Linked DNA regions of Cupriavidus taiwanensis LMG 19424. The protein of the gene in region 2 interacts with the protein of the main gene of each other region in a pairwise test. Links are inferred from orthologs where the notes say so. Each region holds a gene or a part of one and is shown on either strand. Other genes may lie near its edges. The genes, in order: ndk and RALTA_RS13530.

Region 1 (9,521 bases), 920 kb from region 2 along the record:
GCCTGCAGCGCCTCACGCCCGAAGCCGAAGACTTCGAGGACTGATGAGCGCGCCAGCGCCCGCCGGCTTGCGACGCGGCCTTACAGGTCCAGCGACAGCAGGATCGGCTGATGGTCCGAGTCGGCGGTATCCGCGTTGACTTCGCAGCGCCGGATACGCGCGGCCAGATTCTCCGTGACGAACATGAAGTCGCAGGCGAACGGCGGCTCGGGCCATTGCTCCTTGTCATGGATGGCGCAGGTCGGCGCGTGCGGCAGGCCCGGATGCGCGTGCAGCCAGGCGTCGCGCCATGGCGTGGTGGTGTCGTCAAACGGCTCGAGCATGCGGCGATAGGCGATGTCGTCGGGTTTGCTGTTGAAGTCGCCGCACAGGATGGCTTCGGCGGGGCGCGGTTCCGGCGTGAACGGGCCGGGCCATTTCTCGCTGCGGCCCGGACGGCTGGCGTGGTCGCACGCCTGGACATGCCAGTCGCGCAGCGCCTCGGCCTGGGCGGCGCGCTGGAGCGCCGAGTAGTACTCCAGGTGCGTGCAGATCACGCGCAGCCGCCGCGGGCCGGCCTCGACGGTCACTTCCAGCGCCACGCGGGGCATCGATGCCACGTGCGGATCCGCGGGCCACGGCAAGGCGTGCCGGAATACCTCGCGTACCGGCAGCCTTGTCGCAACCAGGTTGCCGAACTGCTTGTGCGCGCCATTGCGGTCGCGACGGTCGACGCCTGACGCGAACAGCACGTGATAGCCCGGCAGCAGTGCTGTCAGCTCGGCCACCTGGTCGATCCCCGGCTCGCCGCGCAGTTCCGTGAAGCCACGCGTGACTTCCTGCAGGCAGATGACGTCGGCATCTGCCATCGCGCGCAGCGTGTCCACCTGCCGCGCCAGGTCCACGCGCCCGTCCGCACCGCGGCCCCACTGGATATTCCAGGAAATCAGTTCCATACAAGGCCTCCGTCATCGATCGGACCGGTCTGGCATACAATCGCGCTTTCGTAAAACAATACGTCAGGTTTTCTCTGGTGTCCCAAGCCGTGTCCTCCCCACAAGAAACGCCCGCCGTCGCGCCCGCAGCCGCCGCACCGGGTGCCGCACCCGCCGCAAAAGAGGCCCGTGGCCGCGGCCATGCCAACGGCAATGCGCCCGGCGCCGACCCCGTGGTGTCGATCGACAGCCTCGACATGGAGGCGCGCGGCGTCGGCCGCCTGGTGAACGAGGACGGCACGCCCGGCAAGGTCATCTTCGTCGAAGGCGCGTTGCCCGGCGAGACCGTCAGCTACCGCAGCTACCGGCGCAAGCCCAGCTTCGAGCAGGCGCACCTGGGCGAGGTCCTGCAGGAATCGGTCATGCGCGTGAAGCCGGGATGCCAGCACTTCGGCGTCTGTGGCGGGTGCTCGATGCAGCATCTGGATTCGCGCGCACAGCTTGCCATCAAGCAGCGCGTGCTGGAAGACAACCTGTGGCACCTGTCCAAGGTGAAGCCCGACGTGGTGTTCCGGCCGATCGCCGGCCCGGACTGGGGCTACCGTTACCGTGCCCGCCTGACGGTGCGCCACGTGGTGAAGAAGGGCGGCGTGCTGGTGGGCTTCCATGAGCGCAAGAGCAGCTATGTCGCCGACATGACGCGTTGTGAAATCCTGCCGCCGCACGTTTCGGCCATGCTGGTGCCGCTGCGCGAACTGGTGGCGGGACTGTCGATCCGCGACCGCATGCCGCAGATCGAACTGGCCGTCGGGCATGAAGTGACGGCGCTGGTGCTGCGCATCCTCGAGCCGCTGACCGATGCCGACAAGGACCTGCTGCGCGCCTTTGCCGACCAGTACAAGGTGCAGTTCTGGCTGCAGCCCAAGGGGCCGGACACGGTCTACCCGTTCTATCCGACCGACGTCGAGCTGGCCTATACGCTGCCGGAATTCGGCATCCGCATGCCGTTCAAGCCGACTGACTTCACGCAGGTGAACCACCAGATCAACCGCGTGCTGATCGGCCGCGCGCTGCGCCTGCTCGATGCGCAGCCGGGCGACCGCCTGCTCGACCTGTTCTGCGGCATCGGCAATTTCACGCTGCCGCTGGCCACGCAGGGCAAGTCGGTGATGGGCATCGAAGGCAGCGAGGCGCTGACCACGCGTGCGCTGGCCAATGCCGAATACAACGGGCTGGCCGCCAAGACGGAATTCGCGTGCCGCAACCTGTTCGAAGTCACGGCAGACGACATCGCCGCGCTGGGCCGCTTCGACCGCTGGCTGGTCGATCCGCCGCGCGAAGGCGCGCTGGCGGTGAGCAAGGCGCTCGGCGAGCTGGCGCAGCAGGGCAGCGACGTGCTGCCGCGGCGCATCGTCTATGTGTCGTGCAGCCCCGCCACGCTGGCGCGCGATGCCGGTCTGCTGGTGCACGAGGCCGGCTACCGCCTGAGCGGCGCCGGCGTGGTCAACATGTTCCCGCACACCTCGCACGTCGAGTCGATCGCGGTGTTCGACCGCGACTGATCGCGGCGGAGTGCCCAAAAGAAAAGCCGGCCATTGGCCGGCTTTCGTCATGCTGCGGCGTCCGCCGTCATTCGCGGTTGCCGCCGAAGATGCCCAGCAGCGCCAGCAGGTTGGCGAAGACGTTGTACACGTCGAGGTAGATCGCCAGCGTGGCGGTGATGTAGTTGGTCTCGCCGCCGTTCACCACGCGCTGCACGTCGAACAGGATGTACGCCGAGAAAATACCGATCGCGATCACCGATACCGTGATCATCAGCGCCGGCAGCTGCAGCCAGATATTGGCCACGCTGGCCAGGATCAGCAGGATCACGCCGACGAACAGGAACTTGCCGAGGCCGGAGAAATCACGCTTGCTGACGGTGGCGATCGATGCCATCGCGCCGAACACGGCCGCGGTGCCGCCGAAGGCGTACATGATCAGCGCCGGGCCGTTCGAGAACGACAAGGTGACGCTGATCAGCCGCGACAGCATCAGGCCCATAAAGAAGGTAAAGGCCAGCAGCAGGACCACGCCCATGCTGCTGTTCTTGGTCTTCTCGATGGCGAAGAAGAAGCCGAACGCGATCGCCAGGAACAGGATCAGCGACAGGCCGGGGCTGCCCGCCATGAAGCTGAAGCCGGTGGCCACGCCGATCCACGCACCGAGCACGGTGGGGATCATCGAGAGGGCCAGCAGCCAGTATGTGTTGCGCAAGACCCGGTTGCGAACGACGACGTCAGTGACGGTCGACGCACTGTTGCCGAAACCGTAGGTGTTCAGCTTGTTATCCATGGTGACTCCTGTCTCAAAACGGTGAGGCGCCGGCGTTGCGAGACTTCAAATGCGAAGGCTCGTATGGAAGCCGGACGGAACCATCGTCAATGTGGCATCGGGCAGGCCGGATTGCAAGGGCGCGGTAGACCAATCGTCACCTGGCGCTGGCTCGCGTCCGTTCGACGCCGCTCACATTGGATGTTAGCGGCGGCGCTGCGTTCCGGGGATGACAAGGTTGTAATGTGCTGCTTTTGCAACTTGTGGACGGCGTGTGCATAAGGGGGTGGCGGGCACGCCGGAAGGTCCGCAAGACCCTCGAAACCGTCATAGTCTTCGTGCTAGAATTGCACGTTTAATCCATTTGTAACCCCTTCATTTTTCGGAGTTTTTCATGGCGATCGAACGCACCCTGTCGATTATCAAGCCGGATGCCGTGGCCAAGAACGTCATTGGCCAGATCTACGCCCGTTTCGAGGCCGCCGGCCTGAAGATCGTTGCTGCCAAGATGGTGCACCTGTCGCGCGGCGAAGCCGAGCAGTTCTACGCGGTTCACAAGGAGCGTCCGTTCTTCAAGGACCTGGTCGACTTCATGGTTTCCGGCCCGGTCATGATCCAGGCGCTGGAAGGCGAGAACGCCATTGCCAAGAACCGCGACCTGATGGGCGCCACCGACCCGAAGAAGGCCGAGAAGGGCACCATCCGCGCCGATTTCGCCGACAGCATCGACGCCAACGCCGTGCACGGCTCGGACGCTGCCGAAACCGCCGCCGTGGAAGTGGCCTTCTTCTTCCCGGGCATGAACGTCTACAGCCGCTGATCGGCTGCTGACTGATTACCAAGCCGAGTTTGCCGTCATGAACGATCTCGTCAACCTGCTCGACCTCGACGCGGACGCGCTCACCGCCTATTGCGGCGAGCTCGGCGAGAAGCCGTTCCGTGCGCGGCAACTGCAGCGCTGGATCCACCACTACGGGGCCAGCCGCTTCGACGCCATGTCGGATCTCGCCAAGTCGCTGCGCGAAAAGCTCGCGACCCGGGCCGAGATCCGCGCGCCTGCCGTCATCACCGACAACCTGTCGGCCGACGGCACGCGCAAGTGGCTGCTCGACGTGGGCGAGGGCAACGCAGTGGAGACGGTGTACATCCCCGAGGAAACGCGTGGCACGCTGTGCGTTTCCTCGCAGGCCGGATGCGCCGTCAACTGCCGGTTCTGTTCCACCGGCAAGCAGGGCTTTTCGCGCAACCTCAGCACCGGTGAGATCATCGGCCAGCTGTGGATGGCGGAGTTCGCCATGCGTGAGCAGCTGGGCCGCGGCCCCAAGGATGACCGCGTCATCTCCAACGTGGTGATGATGGGCATGGGCGAGCCGCTGCTGAACTACGACGCCGTCGTGCCGGCCATGCGCCTGATGCTTGACGACAACGCCTACGGCCTGTCGCGCCGCCGCGTGACGCTGTCCACCTCCGGCGTGGTGCCGATGATGGACCGGCTGTCGAAGGACCTGCCGGTGGCCCTCGCCGTGTCGCTGCATGCGTCCAACGACGCCCTGCGCGACGTGCTGGTGCCGCTGAACAAGAAATACCCGCTGGCCGAACTGATGGCGGCATGCCGTCGCTACCTGGAATTCGCGCCGCGCGATTTCATTACTTTCGAATACTGCATGCTGGATGGCGTCAACGACGGCGTCGAGCATGCGCGGGAACTGCTGAAGCTTGTCGCCGACGTGCCGTGCAAGTTCAACCTGATCCCGTTCAATCCCTTCCCCGAATCGGGCCTGAAGCGTTCCAACAACGAGCAGATCCGGCGCTTCGCGCAGGTACTGATGGACGCCGGCGTCGTCACCACCATCCGCAAGACCCGCGGCGACGATATCGATGCCGCCTGCGGCCAGCTGGCCGGGGAAGTGAAGGACCGCACCCGCCTGGCCGAACGCGGCAAGTTCGGCAAGATCACGCCGCTGGTGCCGGTCACTGCGAGCGGCCAGCCACGGGAGGCGCGCCCTGCATGATCCGTCTGATCGCTGCGGCCCTGCTGGGGCTGCTGATGTTGTCCGGGTGCCAGCTGCCGCATGCGCCGGCGCAGGATCTCCAGACCGCTTCCGACCAGACCGAGGCCAGGCGCCGGGCCGGCATCCGGCTGCAACTGGCCACCAATTATCTCGAGGCCGGCCAGACCGCGGTCGCGCTTGACGAGATCAAGCAGGCCATTGCCATCGATCCGTCGCTGGCCGATGCCTACCATGTGCGGGCGCTGATCTACATGAGCATGAACGAGCGGACGCTGGCCGAGGACAGCTTCCGTACCGCGGCATCGATGCGGGCCAATGACGGCGACCTGCTCAACAACTACGGCTGGTTCCTGTGCCAGCAAGGGCGTTACGGCGAGGCCGTGCCCATGCTGCAGCGCGCCGTGTCGGCCCCGTCCGCCGGCGGCCCGGTCAAGCCGCTGATCAGCCTGGGTGCGTGCGAGCTGCGCCAGGGCCATAGCGCCGAGGCGGAGAAGAACCTGAAGGCCGCGCTCGGCTACGACCGCAACAACCCGGTGGCGAACACCAACCTGGCGCTGGTGTTCTACCGGCGCGGCGATTACGTACAGGCGCGGCAGTACGTCCTGCGCGTCAACAACAGCCAATTTGTCACTGCGCAATCCCTCTGGCTGGGAGCGCGCATTGCCCACCGTCAGGGCGACGGCCGCACGCAGGATGCGCTGGGAGCGCAGCTGCGCAGCCGCTTCCCTGACTCGCGCGAGGTGGCCGCCTACGAACAAGGAGCATGGGATGAGTGAGCACGACCGCGCCGCAGGCCAGGCCGTACCGACGCAAGCAGTCGGCGGGGGCGCGCATGAGGGAGAACGTGAAGCCGCGGCGCGGGAGATCGGCGCGGCGCTGGCGCGCGAGCGCGAGGCGCAGCGGATGTCGGTCGAGGACGTCAGCGCACGGCTGAAGGTGGCGGCCAGCAAGCTGCGTGCGATCGAGGCGGCCAACCTGCAGGCGCTGCCCGACGTAACCTTCGCCAAGGGCGTGATGCGCGCCTATGCCCGCATGCTCCACGTCGATATCGACCCGCTGCTGGCGCGCTTCCAGCCGCGCCCGGTGGCGCAGGTGGCGGAAATCGCCCGCCAGCGCGAGGGTGGCATCAATGCGGCCTTCGACGACCGCAACCGCTTCCGCTCCGGCGGCAATGGCGGCCGCTGGATCTGGCTGGCGCTGGTCGCGGTTGGCGTGGCCGCCGGCATCTGGTTCGGGCTGGACCATATCCGCGCGTGGCTGGACGCGCGCAGCAGCGCCGCCGAGACGGTGGCGGCCGAGGCCCCGGCCGCGGATAACGCGGGCACTGAGGCCGGTATCGTGACCGCGGCGCTGCCGCCGGTCATGGCTGCCAGCGACTCGCCGGCACCGTCCGCCGAAACCATTCCCGCCAGCGCGGCGGCGGCGCCGGCAACGCCGGCAGCCACCACGGCTGCTGCTGCATCGGCTCCGGCGGCCCCGACGGCATCTGCCGCGGCAGCGCCGACGGCGCCCGCGGAGGGCGAGCTGCAGATCCGCTTTGCCGCCGATACCTGGTTTGAAATCCGCGACAATAGCGGCAAGGTCGTCATGGGTGGCACCGCCAAGGCCGGGCAGACCATGGCTGGCGGCGGTACGGGTCCGTACCGGGTGGTGATCGGCAACGTCAAGGGCGTCGAATCGTTCACGCGCGGCGGCACGCCGGTCGACCTGAAGGCCGCCAACCGCAACAACGTGGCGCGCCTGACGCTGCCCTGAGCTGGCGCGAGGTGCGGCAAGGTGCGTCTTTGCAAGGTGGTAACGCTATGAACCAACAGCTCTGTCTACCGGTCCTGCCGGGCCCGCTGCCGCGTCGCCAGACCCGCCAGGCGCGGGTCGCGTGGGGCGACAATGTGGTGACCATCGGTGGCGGCGCGCCGGTGCGGGTGCAGTCGATGACCAACACCGACACGGTCGATGCCATCGGCACCGCGATCCAGATCAAGGAACTGGCGCGCGCGGGTTCGGAGATCGTGCGCATCACGGTGAACACGCCCGAGGCCGCGGCGGCGGTGCCGTCGATTCGCGAGCAGCTCGACCGCATGGGTGTCGACGTGCCGCTGGTGGGGGACTTCCACTACAACGGCCACAAGCTGCTGCAGGACTATCCGGCCTGCGCCGAGGCGCTGTCCAAGTACCGCATCAACCCGGGCAACGTCGGCCAGGGCGCCAAGCGCGATACGCAGTTCGCGCAGATGATCGAGATGGCGTGCCGCTACAACAAGCCGGTGCGCATTGGCGTGAACTGGGGCAGCCTGGACCAGGACCTGCTGGCGCGGATCATGGACGAGAACGCCGGGCGCGCCGAGCCGTGGCCGGCGCAGAGCGTGATGATCGAGGCGCTGATCACGTCGGCCATCGATTCGGCCAGGAAGGCCGAGGAAATCGGCCTGCCGGGCAGCCAGATCATCCTGTCGTGCAAGGTCTCGCAGGTGCAGGAGCTGATTGCGGTGTACCGCGAGCTCGCGCGTCGCTGCGACTACGCGCTGCACCTGGGCCTGACCGAGGCCGGCATGGGCAGCAAGGGCATCGTGGCTTCCACGGCGGCGCTGTCGGTGCTGCTGCAGGAAGGCATCGGCGACACCATCCGCATCTCGCTGACGCCGGAGCCCGGCGCGCCGCGCGAGAAAGAGGTGTACGTCGGGCAGGAGATCCTGCAGACCATGGGCCTGCGCAATTTCACCCCGATGGTGATTGCCTGCCCGGGCTGCGGACGCACCACCAGCACGGTGTTCCAGGAACTGGCGGCCAGCATCCAGGCCTACCTGCGCGAGCAGATGCCGCAATGGAAGACCGCCTATCCGGGTGTCGAGGAAATGGACGTGGCCGTGATGGGCTGCATCGTCAACGGCCCCGGCGAAAGCAAGCACGCCAATATCGGCATTTCGCTGCCGGGCTCGGGCGAATCGCCGGCCGCGCCGGTGTTCGTCGACGGCGTCAAGGTGAAGACGCTGCGCGGCGAACGCATTGCAGAAGAATTCCAGGCGATCGTAGACGAATACGTTCGCACGCATTACGGCCCGGGCGCTGCACGGGACGGCAAAGAAGTGGCAGCCTGAGCCGGACCGGCCGGGGCCAGCAGCCTGACTAGAACAGAATGACGCAAACCGAGACCATGGCCGCCGCCGGCGCCGCCAAGACCGAACCCAAGGTACGCCCCGCCAAGGCCCTGCAGGGCGTGAAGGGCATGAACGACATGCTGCCGGCCGACGCGCCGCTGTGGGAGCATTTCGAGAATGCCGCGCGCGCGATGCTGCGCGCCTACGGCTACCAGCAGATTCGCACGCCCATCGTCGAGCATACCCAGCTGTTCGTGCGCGGCATTGGCGAGGTCACCGACATCGTCGAGAAGGAGATGTACTCCTTCACCGATTCGCTCAACGGCGAGCAGCTGACGCTGCGCCCCGAGGGCACCGCCGCGGCCGTGCGCGCCACCATCGAACACAACCTGCTGTACGACGGCCCCAAGCGCCTGTGGTACACCGGCCCGATGTTCCGCCACGAACGTCCGCAGCGCGGCCGCTACCGCCAGTTCCACCAGCTCGGTGCCGAGGCGCTGGGCTTCGCCGGTCCGGACGTGGACGCCGAGATCATCCTGATGTGCCAGCGCCTGTGGGATGACCTGGGGCTGACCGGCGTGCGCCTCGAGATCAATTCGCTGGGGCAGGCCGACGAGCGCGCGGCGCACCGCGAACAGCTGATCAAGTACCTGGAAGGCTTCCAGGACATCCTGGACGACGACAGCAAGCGCCGCCTGTACACCAACCCGCTGCGCGTGCTCGACACCAAGAACCCGGCGCTGCAGGACATGGCGGCCAACGCGCCCAAGCTGATCGACTTCCTGGGCGAAGAGTCGCTGGCGCACTTCGAGGGGGTGCAGCGCCTGCTGAAGGCGAACAACATCCCGTTCAAGATCAACCCGCGCCTGGTGCGCGGCCTCGATTACTACAACCTGACGGTGTTCGAGTGGATCACCGACAAGCTGGGCGCGCAGGGCACCATTGCCGGCGGCGGACGCTATGACCCGCTGATCGCGCAGATGGGCGGCAAGCCCGCGCCGGCTTGCGGCTGGGCCATGGGCATCGAGCGCATCATCGAACTGATCCGCGAAGAGGGCGTGGTGCCCGACGCCGTGGGGTGCGATGTCTACCTCGTGCACCAGGGCGAAGCCGCCGCGCAGCAGGCGATGGTCGCGGCCGAGCGGCTGCGCGACGCCGGCCTCGACGTGGTGCTGCATGCCAGCCCG
Region 2 (12,025 bases):
CGAGATCGCGCAGTTGCGCCACCACCATATCAACCCGGCGGCGATGACGGCGCTGGTCGAGACGCTCGACATGATGCGCGGCGCGATCACGCTGATCGGCCAGCTGCACGAGGCCTCGCGCACCCCGGTGGAACCGGCCAAGGTGCTGCCCGGCTCGGACATGACACCGTTCCTGACGCGCCAGAAGTACGAGCTGAGCGTGCTGCGCGACAACCTGAAGTGGAGCTCGCCGGCATTCCGCTTTGCGCTGCGGGTGTCGATGGCGGTGGCGCTGGGACTGTGGATCGCCGAACGCCTGCCTTACGTGTCGCACAGCTACTGGATCCTGCTGACCATCATCGTCATCCTGAAGCCCAACTTCAGCATGACCAAGCAGCGCTACAACGACCGCGTGATCGGCACGCTGATCGGCTGCGTGGTGTCCGTCGCGATCCTGAAGGTGGTGCACCAGCCGCTGATCCTGTTGGGCGTGCTGTTCCTGTCGCTGGTGGCCAGCGCCGCCTTCGTCACCATCAAGTACCGCTACACCGCCATCGCCGCCTGCATCCAGGTGCTGATCCAGATCCACCTGCTGATGCCGGGGAGCCCCACCGTGGCGGGCGAGCGGCTGGTGGATACGGTGATCGGCGGCATCATCGCGTCGCTGTTCAGCTTTGTGCTGCCGAGCTGGGAGTACCGCGCCATCCCCAAGCTGGTGGAGGCCGTGCTGCAGGCCAACCGCCGCTATATCGCCGCGACGCGCGACCTGCTGCTGCGCCGGGCCAAGGATGACTTTGCCTACCGCGTGCAGCGCAAGCAGTTCATGGACAACCTGTCGGCGCTGATCTCGTCGTTCCAGCGCATGCTGGACGAGCCCAAGAGCCGGCACCGCGCGGTGGACAACCTGAACCGCTTCATCGTGCAGAACTACCTGGTCGCCGCGCACGTAGCCGCGGCGCGCATCCAGGTGCGCCAGCACTACGATGAGCTCGATATCCCGGCCGCCGAGGCCGCGATCGAACAGGCCACCGAGGCCGCCAGCCACAGCCTGCAGGTGGCCAGCGAGCGGCTGCACGCCGACGAGCGCGGCGGCGGCCGCGGTGCCGGCTTCATACGACGGGAAACCGTGGCGGCGGATGCCGGCAAGCCGGTTGCGGCTGGTGCCGAAGCGGCGGCCCAGGCGGCGGTTCAGGCGGCTCCTGAACAAGTCGTCGAAACCGTCACGCCCGAAGCGGCCGAAGTGGCCGAAGCCGCGGAAGACGCCGCCGCGGAACGCCGCGCCCGCCTGGCGGATTCCGCCGACAAGCGCCGCACCGACACCCTGGTGCAGGCCGCCGCGGCGGGCGAGTCGAGCGAACAGGCCGGGGCGACATCGAGCTCCACCGGCCGCCCCGCCAACGCGGTGCTGGAGCGCCGGCTGCGCGCGTTGCGCGAGGACGCGGCCAAGATTGCGCTGCGCACGGGCGCGATCGGGCGGGCGATGCGGGCGCGGTCGTAGGATCCGAAACCGATTTTTTTCTCCCCTCTCCCGCGCGCGCGGGAGAGGGAAGCAGCCCAGCGCGAAGTTAAATGCCGTGCCCGGCAGCCCCCTCGTCCTCCGGCAACGTCAGCATCCCGCTGTGATAGCTGTACTCGAAGATCTCCCCATACCGCCCCCATCCGATCGCCACGCTCAGCACGCGTTCGGCCTCGGCCGGCTTGAGGAACTGCTCCAGCTCTTCGAGCACTTGTTCCTCGCGGATCTCTCCCGCTTCGCTCGCCACCAGCTCGCGGCGCACATGCGCGGCCAGCGCGACGTTGGCGAGCAGTTGCCGGCCGAAGATCGCCTTGCGCTGCTGTGGCCCGGCGGCGTAGTAGGCGCGACCCGCGTCGGTGGCGGCGATGTCGCCGGCCTCGATCGACACCAGCTGCACCAGTTGCAGCGCTTCGCAGGCCGGCAGCAGCTCGTCGTCGGTCAGGCCGGCTTCGTCGGCCAGGTGGGGCAGGTCGGCGCGGCAGTGGAAGGGCGCCTCGCACAGCAGGTCGAGGATGGCTTCCATCTGGCTGATGTCGGCGTCCGGCAGCCGGTAGCCGATCTCGCGCGCGTGCGCCGGCACGCGCGCCTCGGCCGCCGGGGCCGTCATCAGCGCGTAGATCTGGTCGACCAGCGCGCGCACCTGCGCGCTGTCGCGGTTGCGCGGGCGCGGCAGCGCCACCGGCACTTCGGCGCGGATGCGGCCCGGGTCGCTCGACAGGATCACGATTCGGTCGGCCATCATCACCGCTTCTTCGATATTGTGCGAAACGATCAGGATTCCCTTGATATTGGCGCGCCCGCTTTCCCACAGCGCCAGCATCTCGTCGCGCAAGGTCTCGCCGGTCAGGACGTCCAGCGCCGAGAACGCTTCATCCATCAGCAGCAGGTCGGGCTCGGTCACCAGCGCGCGCGCGATGCCAACGCGCTGCCGCATGCCGCCTGACAGCTCGCGCGGCAGCGCGCTGTTGAAGCCCGCCAGGCCGATCATGTCGATCGCGGCCTCGGCGCGGCGCTCGCGCTCGGCCCGGGGCACGCCCTGCGCCTCGAGTCCCAGTTCCACGTTCTGCTGCACCGTCAGCCACGGAAACAGCGCGAAAGACTGGAACACCATGGCGATGCCCTCGGCGGTGCCGGCCAGGCGCTGGCCGCGGAAACGCACCTCGCCGCGGTCGGCACCGACCAGCCCAGCCATGATGCGCAGCAGCGTGGACTTGCCCGAGCCGGACTTGCCCAGCATGGCGACGATCTCGCCCTCGCGCAGGGTCAGGTCGACGCCCTCGAGCACGGCGCGGTCGCTCTGGCTGGCGGTGCGGAAGACCTTGCCGACGCCGCGCAGTTCAATCACCGCCGCGGCGGTGGGGGTTGCAATGTTCTCTGCCATCGTTGCCTTGGTGCCTTACAAGCGTGTGCGCTCCTGCGCGAGTTGGTACAGGCGGTTCCACAGCAGCCGGTTGAAGCCGACCACGAACAGCGCCATCACGACGATGCCCAGCGCAATGCGGGGGAAGTCGCCGCGCGCGGTGGTCTCGGCGATATAGCTGCCGAGGCCGGTGGCGACGATGGTGCGGTCGCCCCAGGTCACGTATTCAGACACGATGCTGGCGTTCCACGAGCCGCCCGCTGCAGTCACCAGGCCGGTCAGCAGGCTGGGGAACACCGCCGGAATCAGGAAGCGCTTCCACAACAGCCACCCGCGCAGGCCGAAGTTGCGCGCGGCAAGCCTCAGTTCCGTGGGGATGCCCGACGCCCCCGCGATCACGTTGAACAGGATGTACCACTGGGTGCCGAAGATCAGCAGCGGGCTTAGCCAGATCTCGGGATTCAGCCCGAAGCGCGCGATCAGCATTACCGCCAGCGGGAACATCAGGTTGGCCGGGAACGCGGCCAGGAACTGGGCGACGGGTTGCGCGATGCGCGCCAGGTCCGGGTTCAGGCCGATGCGGATGCCGATCGGCACCCACACCAGCGCCGCAAGCGCGATCAGCACGATCACCCGCACCATGGTCAGCGTGCCCAGCCACAGCACATGGACCACTTCGGACCAGCCCACCTCGCTGTGGACGAAATAGCCCACGCGCAGCAGCGCGGCCAGCGCGACCAGCACGATCGCCGTATCGCGCGCACGGCCCAGCCATCGCGCGCGGCGCGGATCGATCGGCCTGGCCGGCGCCGGCGCACGCCCGCGCGCGCCCCACGCCAGCGTGCGCGAGCCCAGCGCCGCGGCCTGCGCCAGCAAAGCCCCTGCCCACGCCGAGCGCCGCAGCAGGTCCAGCAGCCACGACTGCGGCAGCTTGTCCTGCGCCAGGGTCTCGAAGCGGAAGCGGTCGGCCCAGGCCACCAGCGGGCGGAACAGCAACTGGTCGTACAGCAGGATGCCCGCCAGCATTGCCACGATGGCCCAGCCGATCGCGGCCAGGTCCTGTTGCTGGATCGCCAGCGCGATATAGGAGCCGATGCCGGGCAGCCGGATATCGTGGCCCGATACCGAGATCGCCTCGGACGCGACCACGAAGAACCAGCCGCCGGACATCGACATCATCATGTTCCACAGCAGCCCCGGCATGGCGTACGGCACTTCCAGCCGCCAGAAGCGCTGCCACGGCGACAGCCGGAACATCGCCGCGGCCTCCAGCAAGTCGCCCGGGATGGTGCGGAACGACTGGTACAGGCTGAACGCCATGTTCCAGGCTTGCGAGGTGAAGATGGCAAAGATCGCCGCGCACTCCACGCCCGCCAGGTTGCCCGGAAACAGGGCGATGAACCCGGTCACGGTGATCGACAGGAAGCCCAGCACCGGGATCGACTGCAGGATGTCGAGCGCGGGCACGAGCACCTTTTCCGCGCTGCGGCTCTTGGACGCCAGCGCGGCGAAGGCCAGCGAGAACAGCAGCGACGCCGCCAGCGCGGCCAGCATGCGCACGCTGGTGCGCATCAGGTAGTAGGGCAGGTAGGCCACGTCCAGATGCACCGCCAGCGGCTGGTCGGGGCGGAACGGGACATTCATCTGCTGCGCGGCGAACGCGATCATCACGATCACCGCAAGGATGATCGGCAGCAGCGCCAGGTCGAAGCGGTTGGGCGGGGCGCGCAGCAGCTGGCTGTCAAAGCCCGGAGCGGGCTGGGCCGCGTTGCGGTCGGCGGGTGGCATCATGGACGCTTCTCGGGTGGATTCGAGCGAAAGGGCGTGCTTGTGGCCTGCCCGGGTTCAGTTCGCCAATCCATGGCTACTGTCATTCCCGCGTAGGCGGGAATCCAGCGTCTTTCATGCCCCGGGGACAAAGTCACTGGGTTCCCGCCTGCGCGGGAACGACCGTGGTGAGCTGAGCTTATTGGCGTATGCCGCCGGCTTCACCCCGTGCAGCGCGCACCCTTTGTAACGCCCGGCATGGCGGTCTAGTTTACTTGGTGTCGATGACAGAACGCGCACGCGTCGCGTGCGCTCACGGGAAAACGGCCATGAACAAGGCAACCTGGCGCCTGGTCGCGCATGGGCGCGTGCAGGGCGTGGGCTATCGCGCCGCCTGCGCCGACGCGGCGGATGATCTCGGCCTGGGCGGCTGGGTGCGCAACCGGGCCGACGGCACGGTCGAGGTGATGGCGCATGGCACGGTCAGGCAGCTGGAAGCGCTGCAGGCGTGGATGGAGACCGGCCCGCCGGCGGCGCAGGTGACGTTTGTCGAGGTCGGGCGCGGAGACGGTGAGTTCGCCGGCTTCGAACTCCGGCCGACGGTCTAGCGGCGCGGCCTGCTAGGCGGCGGTCCAGTCGACCGGCGTGCGGCCGTGGGCCTGCAGCCAGCGGTTGGCCTCGCGGAAGTGGCCGCAGCCGAGGAAGCCCCGGTGCGCCGACAACGGCGACGGGTGCGGCGCTTTCAGCACGCAGTGGCCCGCGCCCAGCAGCGGCTTCTTGGCCTGGGCATGGCTGCCCCACAGCATGAACACCAGGTTCGGCCGGCTTGCGGCGAGGTGCTGGATCAGGCAATCGGTGACCGCTTCCCAGCCGCGCCGCGCATGGCTGGCGGCCTGGCCCTGCTCGACGGTCAGCACGGTGTTGAGCAGCAGCACGCCCTGGCGCGCCCAACCTTCCAGGTTGCCGGAAGTGCGCGGCGGGCAGTTGCCGTCGGCGCCGAATTCCGCGGCGATTTCCTTGAAGATGTTGCGCAGGCTGGGCGGCACCTTGATGCCTTCGGGCACCGAGAAGGCGAGCCCGTGCGCCTGCGGCAGCTCCACCCCGCCGACCGTGCCGGTGCCGTGGTAGGGGTCCTGGCCCAGGATCACCACCTTGACCGCGTCGGGCGGCGTCAGGTGCAGCGCGTGGAAGACATGGTGCGGGAACACGGGCTTGCCGGCGGCGCGCTCGCCGTCGACAAAGGCGGCCAACTCGCGCCACGCCGGAACGGCGATGCAGGGCTCGAGCAAGGCGCGCCAGGCGGCGGGCAGGGCGTCGGCCTGGGCTTGCAGGCTGGCGGCGGGGGAGGGTTCGCCGGGGGCGCGTGGCGCCTCGGCAAATAGATCGGCTTGCATGCGGTAAATGCGCGGCGGGAAAACCGCGATTATGACGCCTTGCCCTCGGCGATTCCCGCCAGGCGGTAGCCGCGCGCGGCCTTGCTCAGGTCCGACGGCGCCAGCGCAGCCACGGCGGCAAGCCGTGCGGCGAAGGCACGCAGCGCATCCGCGGCGTGCGCGGCGTCGCCATCGAGCCATTCCAGCTCGAGTTCCTGGATGCGCTCCTGCGCGGCACTACTTGGCGCGCTGATGGTGCCGGTGTCGAGCGCGGCTTCGATGCGCGCGCCGTCCTGCGTGACGATCCAGGTGCGGCGGATGAAGTCGGTGCGGAATACCGGCGCCAGGCTGCCGATCAGCGGCGCCAGAACGGCTTGCGCCTCTGCGGGAAAGCTGTGCAGCTCGATGGCCTCGCCGGCGATGGCGGTCTCCCACTCATGCCGCGTGGCCAGGCCGCCCTGGCTGCTGCCGGCGGTCTTCAGCGTCTGCAGCCACTGCTCGCCCTTGCGGCGCAGGCGCAGCGCGGCGCGCGCCCGGGCCAGGTGACGCTCGGGTGTGTCGAGGTAGACGTTGAGCAGCGTGCCTTTGCCTTGCGGCTGGCCGTTGGCGTCGAGCCACGCGGCCAGCGGGGCCAGCGCGGCGTCGGGGACGGCGAGTTTGAGTTCGATTTCCTGGGGCATGGGGGAGGAAATCAACCAAACAACCGCGCCAGCTCCACCCCGGGTTCCTTCGCCCGCATGAAGGCCTCGCCCACCAGGAACGCGTGCACATTGGCATCGCGCATGCGCTTCACGTCCGCCGGCGCGAGGATGCCCGATTCGGTCACCACCAGCTTGTCGGCCGGAATATGCGGCAGCAGGTCCAGCGTGTTGTCCAGCGACACCTCGAAGGTGCGCAGGTTGCGGTTGTTTACGCCCAGCAGCGGCGTCTTCAGCCGCAGCGCGGCTTCCAGCTCATCGTCGCCGTGCACTTCCACCAGCACGTCCATGCCGAGTTCCAGCGCGCACGCTTCCAGCTCCGCCATCAGGCCATGGTCCAGCGCGGCGACGATCAGCAGGATGCAGTCGGCTCCCCAGGTGCGCGCTTCATAGACCTGGTACAGGTCGACCATGAAGTCCTTGCGCAGCGCCGGCAGCGGGCAGGCGCCGCGGGCGCGCTTCAGGTAGTCGGCGTGGCCCTGGAAGAAGTGCTCGTCGGTCAGTACCGACAGGCAGGCCGCGCCATGCGTGGCATAGCTCTCGGCGATGGCCTCGGGCAGGAACTGCTCGCGCAGCACGCCCTTGGACGGCGAGGCCTTCTTGATCTCGGCGATCACCGCGGCGTGGCCGGCCGCGATCTTGTCGCGCAGCGCGCGCTCGAAGCCGCGCGGCGCGAGGCCGGCCTCGCTGCGCAGGCTTTCGGCCTCGGCGCGCAGGCTGGGCAGGTCGCGCCGCTTGCGCGCGGCGGCGACTTCGTCGGCCTTGACGGCCAGGATCTTTTGCAGGATGTCGGACATGCGGCTATCTGGCGGAAATAAAGGGATCAGGCCTTGAACTGCTGCGTGGCCCGCACGAAGGCGTCGAGCTTCTGCCGTGCCGCGCCGCTGGCGATGGCCTCGCGCGCGCGGCGGATGCCGTCTTCGACCGAGTCCGCCACGTTGGCGGCGTACAGCGCGGTGCCGGCGTTCAGCGACACGATCTCGCGCGGCGTGCCCGGCGCGTTCGATAGCGCCTCGAGCAGCATTTCCTTCGATTCGGCAGCGTCGGCAACCTTGAGGCCGCGGTTGGAAATCATCGACAGGCCGAAGTCCTCGGGATGGATCTCGTACTCGCGCACTTCGCCGTCCTTCAGTTCGCCCACCAGCGTGGCGGCGCCGAGCGAGACCTCGTCCATGCCGTCCTTGCCGTACACCACGATGGCGTGCTGCGCGCCCAGGCGCTGCATCACCCGCACCTGGATGCCGACCAGGTCGGGGTGGAACACGCCCATCAGGATGTTGGGCGCATCGGCCGGGTTGGTCAGCGGCCCCAGGATATTGAAGATGGTCCGCACACCCATTTCCTTGCGGATCGGCGCGACGTTCTTCATCGCCGGGTGGTGCGTGGGCGCAAACATGAAGCCGATGCCGGTTTCTTCGATGCACTGGCCGACCTGCTCGGGGGTCAGCATGATGTTCACGCCCAGCGCCTCCAGCACGTCGGCGCTGCCGGACTTGGAGCTGACGCCGCGGTTGCCGTGCTTGGCGATCTTCGCGCCCGCGGCGGCGGCGACGAACATCGACGCGGTCGAGATATTGAACGTGTGCGAGCCATCGCCGCCGGTGCCGACGATATCGACGAAGTTCTCGCGGTCCTTCACCGCCACCTTGTTGGCGAACTCGCGCATCACCTGCGCGGCGGCGGAGATCTCGCCGATGGTTTCCTTCTTGACGCGCAGACCGGTCAGGATCGCGGCGGCCATCACCGGCGAGATCTGCGCCTGCATGATCTGCCGCATCAGGTGCAGCATCTCGTCATGGAAGATTTCGCGGTGCTCGATGCAGCGCGTCAGGGCTTCTTGCGGCGTGATCATGGCGTTCTCGTTGACAGTCTGGATGGCGTGGTGCGGGCTGGAAGGTGCGGAATCGAGCAGTCTCATCGCGGCGCCTTGACGAAGTTGGCCAGCATCGCATGGCCATGCTCGGACAGGATCGACTCGGGATGGAACTGTACGCCTTCGACGGCGAGCGTTTTGTGGCGCACGCCCATGATCTCGCCGTCCGGGGTCCAGGCGGTGATCTCCAGGCAATCGGGCAGGGTCTCGCGCTCGATCGCCAGCGAATGATAGCGCGTCACGTCGAAGTGCTTGGGCAGCCCGGCGAAGACGCCTTGCTGCGTGGTCTCGATAGTGCTGACCTTGCCGTGCATCACCTGCTTGGCCCGGATCACCTTGCCGCCGAAGGCTTCGCCGATGGCCTGGTGGCCCAGGCATACGCCCAGCATCGGGATCTTGCCGGCGAAGTGCTGCAGCGCCGCGACCGAGATGCCGGCCTCTTTCGGGCTGCACGGGCCGGGCGACACGCAGATGTGGTCGGGCTTCAGCGCCTCGATTTCCTCGATGGTGATCTCGTCGTTGCGATAGGTGCGCACGTCCACGCCCAGTTCGCCGAAGTACTGGACCAGGTTGTAGGTGAACGAATCGTAGTTGTCGATCATCAGCAGCATGGCGTCTGTCTCCTGTTCTCTCAGATGTCGGAGTCCAGGCCATCCTGGACCTGCTCGGCGGCGCGAATCACGGCGCGCGCCTTGGCCTCGGTTTCCCTCCATTCGGCTTCGGGATCCGAATCGGCAACGATGCCGGCGGCTGCCTGCACGTAGAGATTGCCGTCCTTGACGATGCCGGTGCGGATGGCGATGGCCAGGTCCATCTCGCCGCCGAACGACAGGTAGCCCACCGCGCCGCCATAGATGCCGCGCTTGCGCGGCTCGAGTTCGTCGATGATTTCCATCGCGTGGACCTTGGGCGCGCCCGACAGCGTGCCGGCCGGGAAGGTCGCGCGCAGCACGTCGAGGTTGCTCATGCCCTCGCGCAGCGTGCCTTCGACCGAGCTGACGATATGCTGCACATGCGAGTATTTCTCGATCACCATCTTGTCGGTGACCTTGACCGAGCCGGTCTCGGCGATGCGGCCGATATCGTTGCGCGCCAGGTCGATCAGCATCACATGCTCGGCGATCTCCTTGGGATCGTTGAGCAGCTCAGTGGCAAGCTGGGCGTCTTTTTCCGGTGTATTGCCGCGTGGGCGGGTGCCGGCCAGCGGGCGGATGGTGACGATGTGTTCGCTGCGGGTGTCACCATTGGTGCCGACCTTGCGCTCCTCCTGGCGCACCAGGATTTCCGGCGACGCGCCCACCACCTGGAAATCGCCGAAGTTGTAGAAGTACATGTACGGCGACGGATTCAGCGAGCGCAGCGCGCGGTACAGCGACAGCGGCGCGTCGCGGTACGGCTTGACCAGGCGCTGGCCGATCTGCACCTGCATCATGTCGCCGGCCATGATGTACTCCTTGGCCTTGTGCACGGCGGCCAGGTAGTCGGCCTTGGCGAATTCGCGGTAGACCTCGGTCTGCACCGACGGGCTGGTCACCGGCACGTCGACCGGCTGGCGCAGCTTCATGCGCAGCTCGCGCAGGCGCTGGCGCGCGCGGGAATAGGCTTCCGGCGTGGTCGGGTCGGCGTAGACGATCAGGTAGAGCTTGCCCGACAGGTTGTCGATCACCGCCAGCTCTTCGCACAGCAGCAGCTGGATGTCGGGCAGGTTCAGGTCGTCGGGCTTCTGCGTATTGGCGAGCTTCTTCTCGATATAGCGCACCGCGTCGTAGCCGAAGTAGCCGGCCAGGCCGCCGCAGAAGCGCGGCAGGCCGGGGCGCAGCGCCACCTTGAAGCGGCTCTCGAACTCGGCGATGAAATCGAGGGGATTGCCTTCGTGGGTTTCCGCCACCTTGCCGTCGGTCACCACTTCGGTGCGGTTGCCGTAGGCGCGCAGCAGCGTGCGCGCATGCAGGCCGATGAAGGAATAGCGGCCGAAGCGCTCGCCGCCGACCACCGATTCCAGCAGGAAAGTGTTGACCCCGCGCGTCTGCGACTGGGCCAGCTTCAGGTACAGCGACAGCGGCGTTTCCAGGTCGGCAAAGGCCTCGGCGATCAGCGGGATGCGGTTGTAGCCCTGGTCGGCCAGCGATTTGAATTCCAGTTCGGTCATGTCGGTCCTCTTGTTCGGCCCGCGCCGCGAGCGATGGTCAGGCGCGGTGCCGGATGTCGGCAGAGTTGGCTGGAGCGTATGGGAATCCCGCCCCGGTTGCGGACCGTGGTGCAGCAAGCTTGCGGACAAGGCTGCACACGGCCGGAAAGAGGGCGCGCGGCGCATTCTTGAGCTAAACGTAGCAGAGAAACAAGGCTACGCCGGCTCGGCGGGTTTGGGTGGTGATGCCCGGCATGGCTGGTCGCCTGGGCCGGATGTGGCGACGCCTTCGGATCGAAGGCGTGTCAGCAGACTCGCGAACGCACTTTACGCCTGTTGGGAGGCGCGCCAGCGACGCCAGGGCCAGGCCTGCCGATCACTGCCAGAAGAGATGCGTTTGCGGTTGAGAAACATTGAATGTTCAGGGATTTCAGTCGCGGCCGGTCTCGGAACCGGCCTCAGCGATGACCTGCCCGGTGTGCCGCAAACAGCGCTGCGGCGTGGGCAATGGTGTCGACTATACCATCGGCCTCGACGGCTTGTACAGGATTGCCATGGTTGTAGCCATAGGGCACCAGCAGCACGCCCATGCCCGCCGCGCGCGCCGCCTGGGCGTCGTTTTCCGAGTCGCCGAGGGCGGCCATCGCCGACGGATCGAGCCGGAACGCTTCCGCCACCTTGAGCAGCGGGAACGGGTCGGGCTTGCGCAGCTGGAACGCGTCGCCGCCGTAGACCAGCTCGAAATACGCCGCCAGCCCGGTCTTGGCCAGCAGCGGCTCGGTAAAGCTGTAGGGCTTGTTGGTCACGCACGCCAGCCGCAGCCCGGCCGCCTTCATTGCCGCCAGGCCTTCGCGCACGCCCGGGTAGACCTGCGAGAACTGCCCGTTGATGCGGATGTACTCGCGGTCGTAGAGCGCGTAGGCATCGGCAAAGAGGCTGTTGGCATGCAGCGGCGAGAAGCGCGCGTCGAGCACGCGCCGGATCAGGTTCTCCGAGCCCTTGCCGACGTAGCTGACGATCTCCTGCCCGGACATCGGCGCCACCGGTCCCAGGTTCGGGTGCTGGCGGCCCAGCGCCAGCAGCATGGCGTTGATCGAGGCGTGGAAGTCGCCTGCCGTATCGACCATGGTGCCGTCCAGGTCGACGATCACGCCTTCGATGCCGCTCCAGTCGGTGCGGCGCAGCGCCATGCCCGCCGTCATTGGCCGGCCTTGGCCAGTTCGCCGCGCAGCGCCGAGATGATGCCGCGGTAGCCCCCGTCGGCGTCGGGCTTGCCGAACACGGCCGAGCCGGCCACGAAGGTGTCGGCGCCGGCCCTGGCGATCTCGGCG

The links.
Region 1: the proteins of RALTA_RS13530 (region 2) and ndk interact in binary tests that used the Escherichia coli proteins (3 or more experiments, as listed by UniProt). The link is inferred for Cupriavidus taiwanensis LMG 19424 from one-to-one orthologs.

The regions. Positions count from the first base shown.
Region 1 is NC_010528.1:2,013,781-2,023,301, reverse strand. What follows is about bases 2,494-5,334. They hold ndk (nucleoside-diphosphate kinase), read left to right. Parts: upstream 2,494-3,621; coding sequence 3,622-4,047; downstream 4,048-5,334. Other genes in these bases: pilW (type IV pilus biogenesis/stability protein PilW), read left to right, coding at 5,236-5,334; rlmN (23S rRNA (adenine(2503)-C(2))-methyltransferase RlmN), read left to right, coding at 4,085-5,239; RALTA_RS09230 (Bax inhibitor-1/YccA family protein), read right to left, coding at 2,544-3,248. Also shown: RALTA_RS09245 (3'-5' exonuclease), read left to right, coding at 1-44; RALTA_RS09240 (endonuclease/exonuclease/phosphatase family protein), read right to left, coding at 81-935; 23S rRNA (uracil(1939)-C(5))-methyltransferase RlmD, read left to right, coding at 1,172-2,476; more of pilW, read left to right, coding at 5,335-6,015; RALTA_RS09210 (RodZ domain-containing protein), read left to right, coding at 6,008-6,994; ispG (flavodoxin-dependent (E)-4-hydroxy-3-methylbut-2-enyl-diphosphate synthase), read left to right, coding at 7,042-8,334; hisS (histidine--tRNA ligase), read left to right, coding at 8,373-9,521. UniProt on the Escherichia coli protein: Major role in the synthesis of nucleoside triphosphates other than ATP. The ATP gamma phosphate is transferred to the NDP beta phosphate via a ping-pong mechanism, using a phosphorylated active-site intermediate.
Region 2 is NC_010528.1:2,936,048-2,948,072, reverse strand. The notes cover bases 4,130-7,086. They hold RALTA_RS13530 (uracil-DNA glycosylase), read right to left. Parts: upstream 6,017-7,086; coding sequence 5,243-6,016; downstream 4,130-5,242. Other genes in these bases: trpC (indole-3-glycerol phosphate synthase TrpC), read right to left, coding at 6,687-7,086; RALTA_RS13525 (CYTH domain-containing protein), read right to left, coding at 6,046-6,675; RALTA_RS13535 (acylphosphatase), read left to right, coding at 4,952-5,230; RALTA_RS13540 (ABC transporter permease), read right to left, coding at 4,130-4,646. Outside these bases: RALTA_RS13550 (FUSC family protein), read left to right, coding at 1-1,477; RALTA_RS13545 (ABC transporter ATP-binding protein), read right to left, coding at 1,545-2,876; more of RALTA_RS13540, read right to left, coding at 2,892-4,129; more of trpC, read right to left, coding at 7,087-7,490; trpD (anthranilate phosphoribosyltransferase), read right to left, coding at 7,517-8,545; RALTA_RS13510 (aminodeoxychorismate/anthranilate synthase component II), read right to left, coding at 8,608-9,177; trpE (anthranilate synthase component I), read right to left, coding at 9,198-10,715; gph (phosphoglycolate phosphatase), read right to left, coding at 11,153-11,896; rpe (ribulose-phosphate 3-epimerase), read right to left, coding at 11,893-12,025. UniProt on the Escherichia coli protein: Excises uracil residues from the DNA which can arise as a result of misincorporation of dUMP residues by DNA polymerase or due to deamination of cytosine.